Regions from separate parts of the Micromonospora sediminimaris genome, predicted to be linked through region 1. Evidence: riboswitches for the same ligand, from Rfam matches in the RefSeq annotation. Region 1 holds a riboswitch; each other region holds the start of a gene.

Region 1 (3,607 bases):
TGGCCCACCTGGTCGCCACCGGCAGGCTCACCCCGGTGCAGCCGGTCGACGGCGGCGTGACCTACCACGACCCGTGTTACCTGGGGCGGCACAACCGGGTCTTCACGCCGCCGCGCGAGGTGCTCGGCAGCGCCATCGAGGGTGAGCTGACCGAAATGCCGCGTAACAGCGAGCGCTCCTTCTGCTGCGGTGCCGGTGGCGCCCGCATGTGGATGGAGGAGCGCATCGGCAAGCGGATCAACGTGGACCGGGTCGAGGAGGCCATGTCCACCGGAGCGAGGACGGTCGCCGTCGGCTGTCCGTTCTGCTCGACAATGCTCAGCGACGGGGTCAACGGCAAGGGTGCCGGCGAGCAGGTCGAGGTGATCGACGTGGCAAGCGTCCTGCTCCGGTCGGTCAAGCCCGAGCGGGTCGGCGGCACCGGGGACAGCACGCCGGTGGCCGGCTGACCGCCCTCAATGCAGCGGGCGGGCGGCACCTCAACCAGTGCCGCCCGCCCGGTTTTCAATTGACGTGCGTAACTGTAACGAATTGGTCGACACCCTTTGTGTGCGTACCGTCGCGCAAAGGTGAATGAGCCGTTGGTCGCCTTGATTCCCCACCTACCGTTCCCTAATGTTGGGCACCGACCGCCATGGGTCGTCTGTCCCCGCCCCTTACCGCTCGCGGGACGCCCGGTGGTCGGCTGCAAAGGAGACGCTGCCGGTGGCAACCATGCCCCTCCATCGTCGTGCGCCAGGGCGATCCCGTCCGGGTGGCCTGCGTAGGGCCGCCCGTGGGCTGGTCGTCCTCGTCGCCGCCGCCGCGGTCGGTGCCGGCCTGCTCGCCGCCCCCGCGTACGCCGAACCCTCGGTCGACGAGATCGAGGCCCAGATCGACAAGCAGTGGGAGAAGCTGGAACCCACAATCGAGCAGTACAACAAGGTGCGCTCCCAGCTGCGGGTCAACAAGCAGAAGTCGAAGAGCCTGGAGAAGAAGATCCAGCCGCTGGCTCTGGAGACCGAGCTGGCGATGAACCGGGTCGCCGATCTCGCCTCCCGGTACTACATCACCGGCCCGTCCAAGGAGATCGGTGTTGTGCTGCTCAACTCCAAGCCGAACGAGCTCGGCGAGCAGATGGCCTTCCTTGACCGGCTCGCGTCGCAGGAGCGCCGCGAGCTCGAAGGTGTCATGAAGATCCGCAAGAAGTACGACGACCAGAAGGCCAAGCTCGACGCCCTGATCGCCGACCAGGAGACGAAGGCGAAGCAGCTGGCGGCGAAGAAGAAGCAGATCGACGCCGAGATCAAGCGGCTCGAACGGTCGCTGCCGGTGACCACGGTGAAGACCACCAACTGCCCGACCATCAACGGTGTGGTCAGCGATGCCGCTCGCACCGCCATCCGTACGGCATGCGCCCAGGTCGGCAAGCCGTACGTGTGGGGCGCCACCGGCCCGAACTCGTTCGACTGCTCGGGTCTGACCCAGTACGCCTACCGGGCTGCCGGCATCTCGCTCACCCACTTCACCGGCGCACAGTGGAACGAGGGCAAGGCCATCTCGCGGTCCGACGCCCGTCCGGGTGACCTGGTCTTCTTCTTCAGCGACCTGCACCACGTGGGGCTCTACCTGGGCAACAACCAGATGGTGCATGCGGCCCGAGCCGGTAAGCCGGTAAACGTCTCGCCGATCACCACCATGCCGCTCGCCGGTTTCCGCCGACCCGGCTGAGCCGCCACCAGCGTCCGCTGAGCGGTCGCACAGGATCTCCCGAGGGTCCCCGGTCAAGTCGACGGGGGCCCTCGCCATTGTCGGATGTCAGCACCCACAGTGACGGTGTGGTTGTGTTGCGTATCGACGCTGATCGTCCCTACGCTGGGCAATCGTCGACCGCTGGCAGATCCGTCCATCCGGGGCGGTAACGGTCCGACACCGCCGAATCGCTCGTGAGCGAGCCGGGGAACCAGGTACCCGGGGTGAATCCGTGCGGGGCACGGTAGGGCGCCCCTTCCCGCCCGAACCCGTCAGCTAGGCCCTGTGTCGAAGTCCTCGGTCGAGCCGAGGCGGAGTCCAGACTCCGACACAGGGCCTGACCCGGTAGGCGGTATGGGAAGAAGGAGTGCTGAGCCCGGTGGCAGACCATGCCCCGCGGCCGCCGTCACCGCGTCCGGGATTGCCCGGCCGGCCGACGGCAGCGCCGCGTTTCCGCTGGTACCGCTGCATCCCCGCCGCCCTGGCCGCGACCGCCGTGATGTTGACCGGCGGTGCGGCGGCGGCCTGGGCCGACCCCACGGTCGCCGACATCGAGCGCCGGATCGACGAGGACTGGAACCGGCTCGAACCCGTCATCGAACAGCACAACGCCACCCGGCAGGACCTGGCCGGCAAGCGGCGGGAGGCGGACGCGCTGGCCGCTCGGATCGCGCCGCTGCAACGCCAGGTGGACCAGGCGATGGACCGGGTCGGCAAGCTCGCTGCCGGCGCTTACAAGGGCGAGCAGGTGCGGGCCGTCAACGCGCTGCTCGGCAGCCGGTCGCCGGGCGAGGTCGTCGAGCAACTCGGCCTGCTCGACCGGTATGCGCGCGTGCAGCAGCAGGACGTCCGGCACGCGAGTGAACTGCGCGACGAACTCGCCGCGGCCAAGGCCGGGCTGGACCACACCATCGATCAGCTCACCCGCACCGAGGCCGATCTCGCCGACAAGCGGCGACGGATCGACGCCGAGATCGACCGGTTGCAGCGGCTCCGGCTACGGGCGTACGGCAAGGGTGGCGGTGGCCCGCTGCGGCCGGCGCCCTGTCCGGCCAGCTACCCCGGCGGACCGGCCGGTGAGGCGGTCACCTTCGCCTGCGCCCAGATCGGCAAGCCGTACTCCTGGGGCGCCGAGGGGCCGAACGCGTACGACTGCTCCGGGCTGACGCTGGCCGCATGGTCGCGGGCCGGTGTCGCACTGCCGCACAACGCGGCCAGGCAGCGCCGGGTCACCGCGTCGGTCAGTCGCGGCGCGCTGCGCCCCGGCGACCTCGTCTTCTACTACCGGGACCTGCACCACGTCGGCATGTACGTCGGTGGTGGCTGGGTGGTGCACGCCTCCCGGGCGGGTCAGCCGGTCAAGATGAAGCGACTGGACAGCGGCCCGGTGCACAGCTTCGGCCGGCCGGGCTGAGGCTTCGGAGCGTACGACGTCGGGCCCTTACGGTTCCGGCGGCGCGGCACGGGCAGTGAATCATCGCCCGCAGCGACCCTGCGGTGTCAGCGGGTGGGCCAGGTGCGCCAGCTCTGCCAGGCGCGACTCGGCGTCGGGCCGCGCTGGCCCTGGTAACGGGAACCGTAGACGGCCGAGCCGTACGGGTGCTCGGCCGGCGAGGAGAGCCGGAAGATACAGAGCTGCCCGATCTTCATGCCCGGCCAGAGGGTGATCGGCAGGTTGGCCACGTTGGACAGCTCCAGGGTGACGTGACCGGAGAAGCCGGGATCGATGAAGCCGGCGGTCGAGTGGGTGAGCAGGCCGAGACGTCCCAGGCTGGACTTGCCTTCGAGGCGGCCGGCGAGCTGGTCGCCCAGCGAGATGACCTCAAGCGTCGAGGCGAGCACGAACTCGCCCGGGTGCAGCACGAACGCTTGGCCG
Region 2 (3,607 bases), on a different contig from region 1:
TAGCCTGACCTGCGCGTATCGACGCATCCGGCGACGCGCCGGGCGGTTCGACACGCCCGGTGGCTGGTGCGTCCCGGCGGTCGTGGCGGTAGCGTGACGGGGTGCTCTCCGCCGCGCCTGCCCGTCCTCTGTGGTGGTTGGCGCGCTGGGCCGCGCGGCTGCTGACCGGGCTCGCGGTCGCCGCCGCCTTCACCCTCGGCGCCTGGGCCCTGCCCGGCCACCCGGCTCCCACCGATCGGCCCGCCACCCCGGCACCGCTGGCCGACCCCGCCGTGGCACCGGCGTCTCCGGGTCTGGCCGCATCCCTCGACCTGGTGGGCCTGGCGACGCCTGCTGCGCGGTGGGCCGGTGACGCAGCGGGCCCGGCCGGAGCATGCGCGTCGCCGACGACGTGGGGTGCCGACGATCCCGCCGACCCGACCGGGGTGTCCGCGACGCAGCCGCCGGCCTGTGGCCGGCCCGGGCTGACAGTCCTCGGCAGCGTCGCTGCGGGCGTCACGCGGGGGTCTACGGCCCCGGTCGAGGGCGTCCGGGCCGCCCGCGCCCCACCGCACGCCTGATCCCGGCGACACTGCCCGCCTGATCCCCGGCGACCTTCCGTCGCGTCCGCACCGCTCGGGGCCGCACCCGCGCCGAGCCCTTGCCAACCCGTTGCCGCCAGCCGCACCGTCGGTGCTCCTCAGCACGAGGGGCACCCGCACGAACCGCGACCGCGCCGCAACGCCATCCGCGATCCGCTGCCGGCACGGCCACCGTCGCCGTACCGATTTCCCGAGGTGCCGACATGGAGAAGACAGTTCTCTACCAGTTCCTGATCGAGGTGCCACGCGCCGCCGCCATCTGGTCGGTCCTGCTCGTGCTGGCGTTGGGCGTACTCACCGTGCTTGTCGCCCGCCCGGAGCCGGCCGGGCCGGTGGAGAAACCCGCCGACGAGGACGCGCTCCGCGCCGCGACCGAAGAGGCCGACCTGCGCCGATACGCGGGCGAGGTGGCGGTCGCGGCAGCCGGTGCCGGGCAGAACGCCGAGCGACGCCGTACGGCATGGCGGGTGGCCCAGACGGAACTGGACCGCGCCTGGGCCGCGTACGACCAGGCGGAGGCCGCTGCCCGCCGGCTGGCCGGCGTCGCCGGACTGCCGACCCCACGCACCCCCCGAACCCCGGCTGAGTACGCGGCCCGCGAGCGCTGGCTGCGCCGGGCCGCGATGGCCGCCCACTGGAGTGGCGACCTGACCGCCCGTCAACTCAGCGATGTGCTGGCGCGCCGGTCCGGCTGGGATCCCCGGCGGCATCCGGCTGAGCAGGAGGTGGTCCTCGCCCGGGTGGTGCGTGACAACCGCCTGGCCGCCTATCGATCGGCCGCCGAGCGGGAGCGGGACCTGTGGCGGGCGGCGGAACTGGCCACCGAGGCGGCCCGCGCCCTCTCCGCCGAGGCGTACGCGGCCGCCGAGCGGCTCCGACCGAACCGGCTGCCCGTCTCCGGTCGGGCCACCACCGGGCGGCGCGACCTTGTCCCGCGCTGGCGCCCGGCTCGGCTTGGCTGAAATTCCGTGAGCTGGGTCACATGGGCCGGAAATTCGGTCACTGTTCGTAGGTGAGGCGATTACCGCAGCAATCTCCGTCGAGATTTCCACCGGCCGTCCGGTTGTTACCCTAAGGTGCCCGGAATGCCGTCGATCCCATTGAGCGACGCCAGTTCTCCGATACCCGAAAATTGCCGCCACGGATCATGTTTAAGCAGGTCATGGTGGGTTGGCTTCGAGATGACCGGCCAGTAGTGTCAGCGCGTCCGGTGCGGTAACCGATCGCAGGAAGCGACGCCGTACCGACCCGCTCAATCGTGAACCTCACGAACCGGGGACCCACTGCACCACTGGGGTGAATCCGCGAGTCTCGGCCCGCGGTAGGGCGTCTTCCCGCCCGAATCCGTCAGCTAACCCGGTCGGCGGTGACGGAAGGAGTACCAACCCTCGTGCAGTCCGATGTGATCCCCCTGTTCCCCCGCCTCCACGGCACCGCGGTGCCCGTGCTCGCTGGCCCGACCGCCGCGAGCTGACCCCGGTCATCGCCACCGCCCGGGTCTCTCCGGGCGTACCCCTCGAACGGCCTGTCCCGCTCACCCGGGCGGTCGTCGGCGCGCTGATGCCGCCCGACCGCCGGAGCCGGTGTGCCGTTCTCCCCTCAGCCCGTGGAGGAACCGTGAAGCACACCCTTTCCCGCCGGCTCCGCCGGCTGGTCAGCGAACGCCCCTATCAGCTCGTTGCCGGATCCGCCGTGGCCCTCGTACTTGCCACCGGCACCGGAGCCGCCCTCGCCGGCACCGGGAACACCCCGGCACCCACGCAGACCACGACCGCCGCCGCCGAACTGCTCAGTGACACGGTGGCCGCGCCGAGTCAGGCGGAGGCCGCGCCGACGACCGCCGCACCCAGCAGCGCCGCGCCGGCCAGTGCCGCGCCGGCCAGCGCCGCCGCCTCGCCGTCACCGAAGGCCAGCTCGGCTACCCCGGACCCGGACCTGGTCAGCAAGAAGGCGGCACCGAAGCCGCCGGCCTCGAAGGTTCTGGAGTACGACCACGAGGCCCAGATCAACGGCTACTACTGCGGTCCCGCCGCGGTGCGTAACGCGCTCAGCGCCGCCGGTGTCGCGCGCAGTCAGGACGCCCTGGCCAGCCAGCTCGGCACCACGTTCGCCGGCACCAACTCGGCCGAGGACACCACCCGCGTCCTCAACGCCGTCGTCAAGGGCGACCCGTACGAGACCACGATGATCCGTGGCGGTGCGGCCACCCCGGCCCAGATGGACCAGCTCCAGGCGGACGTCGTCGCCGCCATCACCGACGGGCGGGGCGTCGTGGTGAACGTCGCCGGTTCCGTCACCGACACCGACGGCCGCTGGCACTCGTTCCCCGGCGGCCACTACATCGCCGTGGTCGGCTACCAGGACTCCGGGCGGCTGGTGAAGATCGCCGACTCGGCGGACGCCTCGTACCCGTCGTACTGGCTCAGCACCATCGACCTGGCCAACTGGGCCGCCACCCGCGGCTACTCGGCCTGATCGCATCGTCCCGCTGCACCCGGAAGCCCTCGGCCCGCTGGCCGAGGGCTTCCGTTTCGGGTACGTCAAGCGGCGGGTTCATGCTGTGTCGTCGGGTCGACGTGGCCCGGGTTTCGTCAGGCGTGCGTGCGGTGTTGCGTCGTCAGGCGTGCGTGCGGTGCTGCTTCGCCAGGCCGACGAAGCTCGCCCAGGCGGCCGGGGTGAAGGCCAGCGTGGCGGCGTCGCGGTTCTTGGTGTCGCGGACCAGCACGATGCCGGGCAGGTTGTCGGCGACCTCCACGCAGTCGCCGCCGCCGGCACCGCTGCGGGTGGACTTGCGCCAGGTCGCGCCGTTCAGATCCATGGCTTCACAACATCCTTCATGCGCTCGATCGACTGGCGGCCGGACAGTGCCTCGTTGCGCACCGTCTCCCACCGGGACAGCAGGTCACTCAGGTCGCCGTCCTTGTCGACCAGGACGCCGCCGAGTTGGGTTTCGAGATTACCCACCCAGTCACCGTCCGCCCCCCTCGCCAGGATGAAGGGGCCGGTCAGTCCGATGTGCATGCCGA
Region 3 (3,607 bases), on a different contig from region 1:
CCGGCGCGGCGATCCCGTCGTCGTTGGTGATCAACACCCGCAGCGTCATCGGCCACCCGCCCGTTGCGCCAGTTCGTCGGGGGTGGTCCGCTCCTGGGGACGGCTGCCCGCCGGTTCCAACCGGACCCGGTCGACGAGGCCGTTGATCGAGTCGAGGCGGCCGGTGCCGAGGCCGTGTCGGGTGACGTTGAGCGCGCCGGCCGCCGCGCCGGTACGGATCGCCGTGCGGACGTCGCCGCCCCGGGCCACCACGGCGGCCACCCCGGCGGTCATCGAGTCGCCCGCCCCGCGCGGGTCGGCGGCCTCCAGCCGCGGCATCCGCACCTCGAACACCTCGCCGTCGACAAGCGCCAACGCGGGCTTGTCGGCCCGGCTGACCACCACGTTCTCGGCGCCGGAGGCGTGCAGGTCGTACATCGCGCGGGTGAGCTCCTCCTCGTCGTCGCCGTCGGCCCGCCCGTCGGCGATCAGTTCCTCGTGGCTGACCTTGAGAAAGAAGACACCGCTTTCCAGGACGGCGGCGAGGTGCTCGCCGCAGAGATCCACCACCACTCGGCCACCGTTGGCACCGAGATCGGCCGCGAAGCGCCGGTAGAGGTCGGCGGGGACCAGGGACGGATGGTTCGGCCCGCTCAACACGCTCACCGGCGCGCGCAGGCCCTCGCCGAGTGCGAGGTTGTAGAGCTCGTCCAACTCGTGCCGGCTCAACGGCTGGCCGATGACGTCGACGATCTCCTGACGGGTCCCCTCGCGGCGGTCGTGCACGTACCCGCCGGTGCCGCCGGAGTCGCGGGCCACCACCTTCAGGTCGACTCCCTCGCTTACCAGCAACGGTTGCAGTACCTGCCCGACCTCGCCGCCGAGCGCCGCGCAGAGCACCACGTCGACGCCGAGGGACAACACCATCCTGGCCTGCCACACCCCCTGCCCGCCCGGGTGCAGGTGCAACTCCGGTGCGTCGCTCGGCTGGTCGATGGTCACGGTCAGCAGCGGTGTCGGTGCGAAGATCATGACGCGGCCGGTCATGACCGCTCCCCGTTGTCCGTACCGCCGCCGGGTCTGGCGATTCGCTCGTTCATGGCGTTCCTCCCGTTAGCGGACAAATACCGCTTCCTGGTACGACGGTAACCAAGGAGGCGCGTCGATGCGCGCCGAAGGGACGGTGCCCCGCCGGCCAACGGTGAAACGCAGCGCCGGGTGAACCGCTCGTGAAGAGCAGTTCACCCGGCGCGAAGAGGAAGTCAGTACACCGACAGGTGGACGTGGTTGGTGTGGTCGCTGGACGGGTCACCCCGGGCACCGCTGTACGACTTCCAGCCGCTGCTGGGCAGCCAGATCTGCCTGTACCAGATCACGTAGAGCACCGCGAGCCGGTCGGCGTTCTTGACGAAGTACGCCGCCAGGTTGTTGCCGTAGGTCCGGTCGCCTCCGGTCGCGTCCCCGCCGAAGCCGTTCTTCTGGGCGGCGAAGTCGCAGGCCCGACCCTTCGGGTGCTCGCCCGAGCCGCCGGAGCGGTAGCAGGAGACGTACCGGGTGAAGCCAGCCGACTTGGCCTGCTTCAGCGCATGCAGGGTGCGTGGGGTGATGCAGCCGTTGGCCGGGGTGGGGTCGTTGACGCTGCACGACTCCGAGGGCCACGACCCGTCGGAGTTGCGGGGAGCGGGCTTGGCGGTGGGACTCGACCCGCTGCTGCGCGACGGTGACCGGGCGGCCCGCTCGGCGGCCCGGGCCCGTTCGGCCGCCTCGTCCCGCTCGATGGCCACGGTCAACGCCCGCTCGGCCTGGTCCTTGCGCTTGGCCATCACGGCCACCTGCTTGCGCTGCTCCTGGATCTCCACGTCCAGGGCCTGCTTGGTGGCGCTGACCTCGTCCCGGGCCACCTGGAGCTCACGCAGCGCGCGATCCTCGTTGGCAGCCACCGCGTCCAGCGCTGCCGCCCGGTCCATGAAGCCGGCCGGTGAACCGCTGTTGAGCAGAGCCGACGCGGCGCCCAGCCGCCCGGTGCGGTACGCCTGTGCGGCGATCTCGGCGACCTTGGTGCCCCGCTCGGCGACCTGACTCTCGGTCGTCTTGAGCTGCTCGGCAAGCTTCTTCTGGCGCTTGACCGAGCGGTCGAGTGCGGTCTTGGCGTCGAGGTAGCCCTTGCTGGCGGCCTCCAGTTGGGCCCGCAGCGCCGGGGTGCCGCCCTCGTCGTCCACGTCGCCCGGGGCAGCCGCCCGCAATGGCGGCGATGCCGCGGCGGCGGGGGTGAAGGGGGCCAGCGCGACGCCGAGAGTGAGGGCGAGCGCGGCGGCGATCAGGGCCGCCGTACGGGCGGCCGGTCTTACCGTTGCCACTGCTGGCATGCACGTTTCCTTCCGTCAGCCGCCGACCGGGTTAGCTGACGGGTTCGGGACGGAAGATCCCTACCGCTGACGCGGATACACCCCAGGAACCTGGTTCCCCGGTTCGCCCTGGCGGGCGATTAGGCGGCGGCCGCCGCCGGCACCTGTGGGTGCCGCCTGGCGGAGGCCGGGTCCGAGCCTACCGGTGCCCATGTGACCGGTGCAGCTGCTGTTACTGCTGGTGTTCAGTTGTTGACTAGTAGAACAGACCAAAAGCGGACAATAACCCCTTTTCTCTGATTCTTCCGGTCACCACTGCGCCGCCCCGCAGTGCCCGGGATCCGACCGCGGCTCGATCTGGAGGGTCGCGTGCTCGATCTGGAAGTCCTCGTGCAGCGCCGAGCGGGCCGCCGCCAGCACGGCGCCGACGTCGGCGCCCGGTCTGACGGTGAGGTGCGCCGAGGCGACCTCCATGCCGGAGGTCAACGTCCAGACGTGCAGGTCGTGGACGCCGGCCACGCCCGGCACCGCGGCCAGCCGGTCGTACACCGCGGTGACCTGAAGGTGTTCCGGAGCGGCCTGGACCAGGATGCGTACCGCGGCCCGGCCCAGGCGCCAGGTCCGGGGCAGGATGAACGTGGCGATCGCGGTGGCCACCAGAGGATCGGCCCACCACCAGTCGGTCACGGCGATCAGCAGGGCGGCCGTGATCACGCCAAGCGAACCGAGCAGGTCCGCCAGCACCTCCAGATACGCCCCGCGCAGGTTGATGCTCTCCCGCGCCCCCGGACGCAGGAGGGCGAACGCGGCGACGTTGGCGAGCAGGCCGAGTGCGGCCACCACCAGGACCGGGCCGGCGAGCACCTCGGGCGGATCGCCGATTCGGCGTACCGCCTCGACCAGCACGTACACCGCGACGCCGGAGAGCAGTACGGCGTTGGCCAGGGCCGCGAGCACCTCCAGTCGGTAGAGCCCGAAGGTGCGTTGCGGGTCCGTGTCGGCCCGACGGGTGGCGGCCACGGCCGCGAGGGCCATCCCGATGCCCAACACGTCGGTGAACATGTGCCCGGCGTCGGAGAGCAGGGCCAGCGAACCGGTCCGCAGAGCGGTGCCTGCCTCGATCACCATCAGCGCGCTGAGCAGGGCGAACGCTGCCCACAGCCGGCCGGAGTGGCGGTGGGCGGCGTTCGACACCGCAGCGTGGTGGTGGTCATGGCCGGCGCCCACCCAGACACCTTGCGTCGTCCGCCGGACCGGGGACGGAGCTATGCCAACATCGCTAT
Region 4 (3,607 bases), on a different contig from region 1:
GGCCTCGGTTCGGCCGAGCGCAAGCGTCGACTGATGTATGAAATGCATATCACGTATAGCTTGACGTGCGTTATGGCGCGTGTGACCGTGATGGCAGCCCGTGACCAGCGCCGGCCGGGATGACCAGGCATTCCTCCCAGAGATGAGGTGCAGCCGGATGAGTCGACCCGGAACGCTCGGTCCCCAGCCCGGACCGGACCGCGAGTTGCTCAGCGCGGATCTTCCCGGCGCCCCGCAGCGGGCCCTCGCCGAGTTGCTCGCCGGGAACCGTCGGTTCGTCACCGACGCACTGCGGCATCCCAACCAGAACGCTGGGCGGCGGGCCGCCGTCGCGGCCGAACAGCATCCCTTCGCGGTGATCGTCGGCTGCTCCGACTCCCGGCTCGCCGCCGAGATCATCTTCGATCGCGGGTTGGGCGACCTCTTCGTGGTTCGTACCGCCGGACACACCGTCGGGCCGGAGGTGCTGGGCAGCGTGGAGTACGCGGTGGCCGTGCTGCGTACGCCCCTGGTGGTGGTGCTCGGCCACGACTCGTGCGGCGCTGTCCAGGCGGCCCGCGAGGCACTGGCCACCGCCACCACGCCGCCCGGGCATCTGGGCGCCGTGGTCGACGCCGTGGTGCCGAGCCTGCGCCGGGCGCAGGACGCCGGAGTGCACGACCTGGACGGCATCGTGGACATCCACATCGCGCGGACCGTCGAGACGATGCTGGCCTCCTCCGCGACTCTCGCTGCGGAGGTGGCGGCCGGGCGATGTGCGGTGGTCGGCATGTCGTACCGACTGGCCGCCGGTGAGGTGCGGGCGGTCGCCGCGGAACCCGCCGCACTCGGCGGTGCGATGGCGACCGCGCCCTGATCCCGCGACCCGTCGCGAGGAATGAGGCCGGTCCGGGTACCGGCAGTCGGCGACCGCGTCCGACGGTGACCTCCGGAACGCCGAGGGCCGTCCCACCACGGTTGGCGGGACGGCCCTCGGTGCGTCGTGTGAGCGATCAGAGCAGCGACACGTGTACGTGGTCCGTGTGGTTGGACGGGCCACTGTAGGAACTCCAGCGCTCGGTGGCCGCGAACCAGATCTGCCGGTTCCAGATCACGTAGTAGACGCCCAGCCGGTCGGCGTTGCGGACCAGGAAGGCCGCCAGGTTGTTGCCGTAGATCCGGGTGTCGTTGTTGTGCCACGGGCTGAAGCCGCTGTTCTGCAATGACCAGTCACAGGCCCGGCCCTTGGGGTGCTCGAACTTGTCACCCGGACGGAAGCAGCCGACGAACCGGTTGAATCCGGCTCGCTTGACCTCCTTGTACATGTGCAGCGTCCGCGGCGTGATGCAGCCCGACGTGGTGGGGTCGTTCTGGCTGCACGACTCGGGCTTCCAGCCACCGTCCGAGGCCCGGTTCGGCGCGATCCGGGCCACCGGCGAGGTGGCGTCTACCAGCCCGCCGGTCAGGCCGACACCACCGACCAGTCGGAGGGACTTCTCCGCCTCGCTCTTCTTGCGCGCCATGTCGTTTGTCAGCTTCTTCTGCTCGCGCACCTCGGCGTCGAGCGCGAGCTTGGCCTGCTCGGCGCGGAGCTTGATCGCGTTGACCTCGCCCAGTTTCTTGTCGTTCACCAGGTTCAGCTCGTCCAGTGCCGAGGCCCGGTTGATGAACGAGTCCGGTGCGCTGCTCTGCAACAGCATGGCGATCGCGCCGACCCGGCCCGTGCGGTACGACTGGGTGGCGATCTGAGCGACCTGTGGCGAGAGTGCGTCCAGGTCAGCCTGAGCGGCGCGGACCTCAACCGCCAGTCGGAGTTGCCGCTTCTTGGACTTCTCCAGTTTGGCCTTGGCCTTGGAGTAGTCCCGGGTGGTCGCCTCGATCAAGTCGTTGAGCATCGGCGGGGCGTCGTCGTGCTCTGCTGGTTTGGGGTCGTTCGGTGCGGCCGTCGCCGGCATCGGACCAGCGAAAACGGCGAACGCGGCGAACACGGCCACCACGGGCGTCAACCAGCGGCGTAGGGGTGCCGTCACTGTTTTCCCTTCCATCGACCGCCGACCGGGTTAGCTGACGGGTTCGGGACGGAAGTGGCCCCTACCGCTTTCGCGGATTCACCCCACGTACCTGGGTCCCCGGCTCGCCTGGCGGCGATTGGGCGGCGGCACCGCAGGCGCCGCTGCGCGCCTTCGGCGGTGACCGGCAGTGAGGTTACCTGACAGTCCATCTGTGCTTCTACGCCCCGAACCCGACTAGATGCGTCATTTCGTAATCGCTTTGAGTGACCAGCGACACGATTACGAGCCGCGTTTACAGGGGCGGTCACGTTGAGGAGTGTCACCATGTGGTGTCCGTGCTCCTGTCCGGGTCGGGCCACCTTGAAGGGGTGGCGGGGGGCGTGTTTCGGGTGGGTGGGGTGCTGAGGGCGTGGAGCGCCTCGGCCCGGTCCGTTGCCGGCCGGGGAATCACGGGGGTGGGCTCACCGCTGTGGACGTCGGCGTCGCCGCGCCCGGCGGTGCTTACCACCGCGGCCAGCGCGGTGGTAAGCGGTACCGCGGCGATCAGCCCGAGCGTGGCGACCACGCTACGAACGATCTCCGTGGTGAGGAACTCGCTGGTCAGGATCTGCCCCAGTGCGCGGGAATCCGCGGTCAGCAGAAGCAGGAGTGGCAGCGAGGCGCCGGCGTACGCCAGCACGATCGTGTTGACCACAGAGGCGATGTGTGCCCGCCCGACCCGGGTGGCCGAGCGGTACAACTCCCGGCGGGAGAGGTCCGGGTTGGCGTGGCGCAACTCGTTGACCGCGGCGGCCTGGGTGACCGTGACGTCGTCGAGTACGCCCAACGAGCCGATGATGATGCCGGCGAGCAGCAGACCGTGCAGGTCGACGTCGGCCCGGAACATGGACAGGGTGGTGGCGTCCTCGCTGCCGAAACCGGTCAGGTGGGTGGCCCCGGTCGCAGCCAGCCCGAGCAGCCCGGTGAGCACCAGACTGGCGAGCGTGCCGAGCACGGCCACCGAAGTCTGGGCGGATATGCCGTGGGTCAGGTACAGCACCACGAACATGATCAGCGAGGCGCCGACGATGGCGACCGCGAGCGGTGGCTGGCCGGCGCTGATGCCGGGCAGTACGAAGGTCAGCAGGATGGCGAAGCTGGCGGCCAGGCCACCCAGCGCGGCCAGTCCGCGTAGCCGCCCGAAGGCGACGATGGCGGCGGCGAAGAGGACGGCCAGCCACACCAGCGGCTTGCCGCGTTGGTGCTCGGCGATGTTGTAGGTGCTGACCGTCGGATCCTCCGGGTCGATCAGCGAGACCAGGATGATGTCGTCGTCGACCTCGACGCGAGGGGCGCCCGGCCCGGTCGGGATGGGTGTCTGCACCTCCTGCCCGGCGTCCGGTCCGGTCTGTACCCGGACGGTGACCGTGCCGCAGGGGCCGTCCGCAGCCGTCGGAGTCCCCTCGGGTACCACCGGGTTGGGCGGGCATGGCTCGCTGACCACCCGGGTGACCGTGCCGTGGTAGCGGGGGGTGTCGTCGGCGGCCTCGGGGCGCGGGGCGTCCCGGGGCCAGAGCACGATGGCGGCGACCAGGGTGGCGATGAAGAGGGGGACCACCGTCACGACGAGGATCCGC

Evidence for each region. A riboswitch is a leader RNA that binds a small molecule or an ion and turns the genes downstream of it on or off. The one in region 1 is predicted to bind cyclic di-AMP.
Region 2: another riboswitch for cyclic di-AMP. It lies ahead of Vse01_RS24565 (C39 family peptidase); the one in region 1 lies ahead of Vse01_RS14025 (NlpC/P60 family protein).
Region 3: another riboswitch for cyclic di-AMP. It lies ahead of Vse01_RS19065 (coiled-coil domain-containing protein); the one in region 1 lies ahead of Vse01_RS14025 (NlpC/P60 family protein).
Region 4: another riboswitch for cyclic di-AMP. It lies ahead of Vse01_RS08275 (coiled-coil domain-containing protein); the one in region 1 lies ahead of Vse01_RS14025 (NlpC/P60 family protein).

Annotation. Positions count from the first base shown of each region.
Region 1 covers NZ_BOPD01000016.1:25,942-29,548, reverse strand. The annotation lists gene Vse01_RS14035 ((Fe-S)-binding protein) at 1-449, shown strand, start outside; gene Vse01_RS14030 (C40 family peptidase) at 700-1,710, shown strand; cyclic di-AMP (ydaO/yuaA leader) riboswitch at 1,903-2,036, shown strand; gene Vse01_RS14025 (NlpC/P60 family protein) at 2,111-3,145, shown strand; gene dcd (dCTP deaminase) at 3,232-3,607, opposite strand, start outside.
Region 2 covers NZ_BOPD01000036.1:21,404-25,010, forward strand. The annotation lists gene Vse01_RS24555 (hypothetical protein) at 102-560, shown strand; gene Vse01_RS24560 (hypothetical protein) at 785-1,543, shown strand; cyclic di-AMP (ydaO/yuaA leader) riboswitch at 1,821-1,962, shown strand; gene Vse01_RS24565 (C39 family peptidase) at 2,142-3,056, shown strand; gene Vse01_RS24570 (DUF397 domain-containing protein) at 3,199-3,399, opposite strand; gene Vse01_RS24575 (helix-turn-helix domain-containing protein) at 3,390-3,607, opposite strand, start outside.
Region 3 covers NZ_BOPD01000023.1:49,843-53,449, forward strand. The annotation lists gene surE (5'/3'-nucleotidase SurE) at 1-49, opposite strand, end outside; gene Vse01_RS19060 (1-phosphofructokinase family hexose kinase) at 46-1,026, opposite strand; gene Vse01_RS19065 (coiled-coil domain-containing protein) at 1,242-2,345, opposite strand; cyclic di-AMP (ydaO/yuaA leader) riboswitch at 2,350-2,481, opposite strand; gene Vse01_RS19070 (cation diffusion facilitator family transporter) at 2,634-3,551, opposite strand.
Region 4 covers NZ_BOPD01000009.1:250,644-254,250, reverse strand. The annotation lists gene Vse01_RS08280 (carbonic anhydrase) at 158-856, shown strand; gene Vse01_RS08275 (coiled-coil domain-containing protein) at 993-2,009, opposite strand; cyclic di-AMP (ydaO/yuaA leader) riboswitch at 2,013-2,144, opposite strand; gene Vse01_RS08270 (YibE/F family protein) at 2,311-3,607, opposite strand, start outside.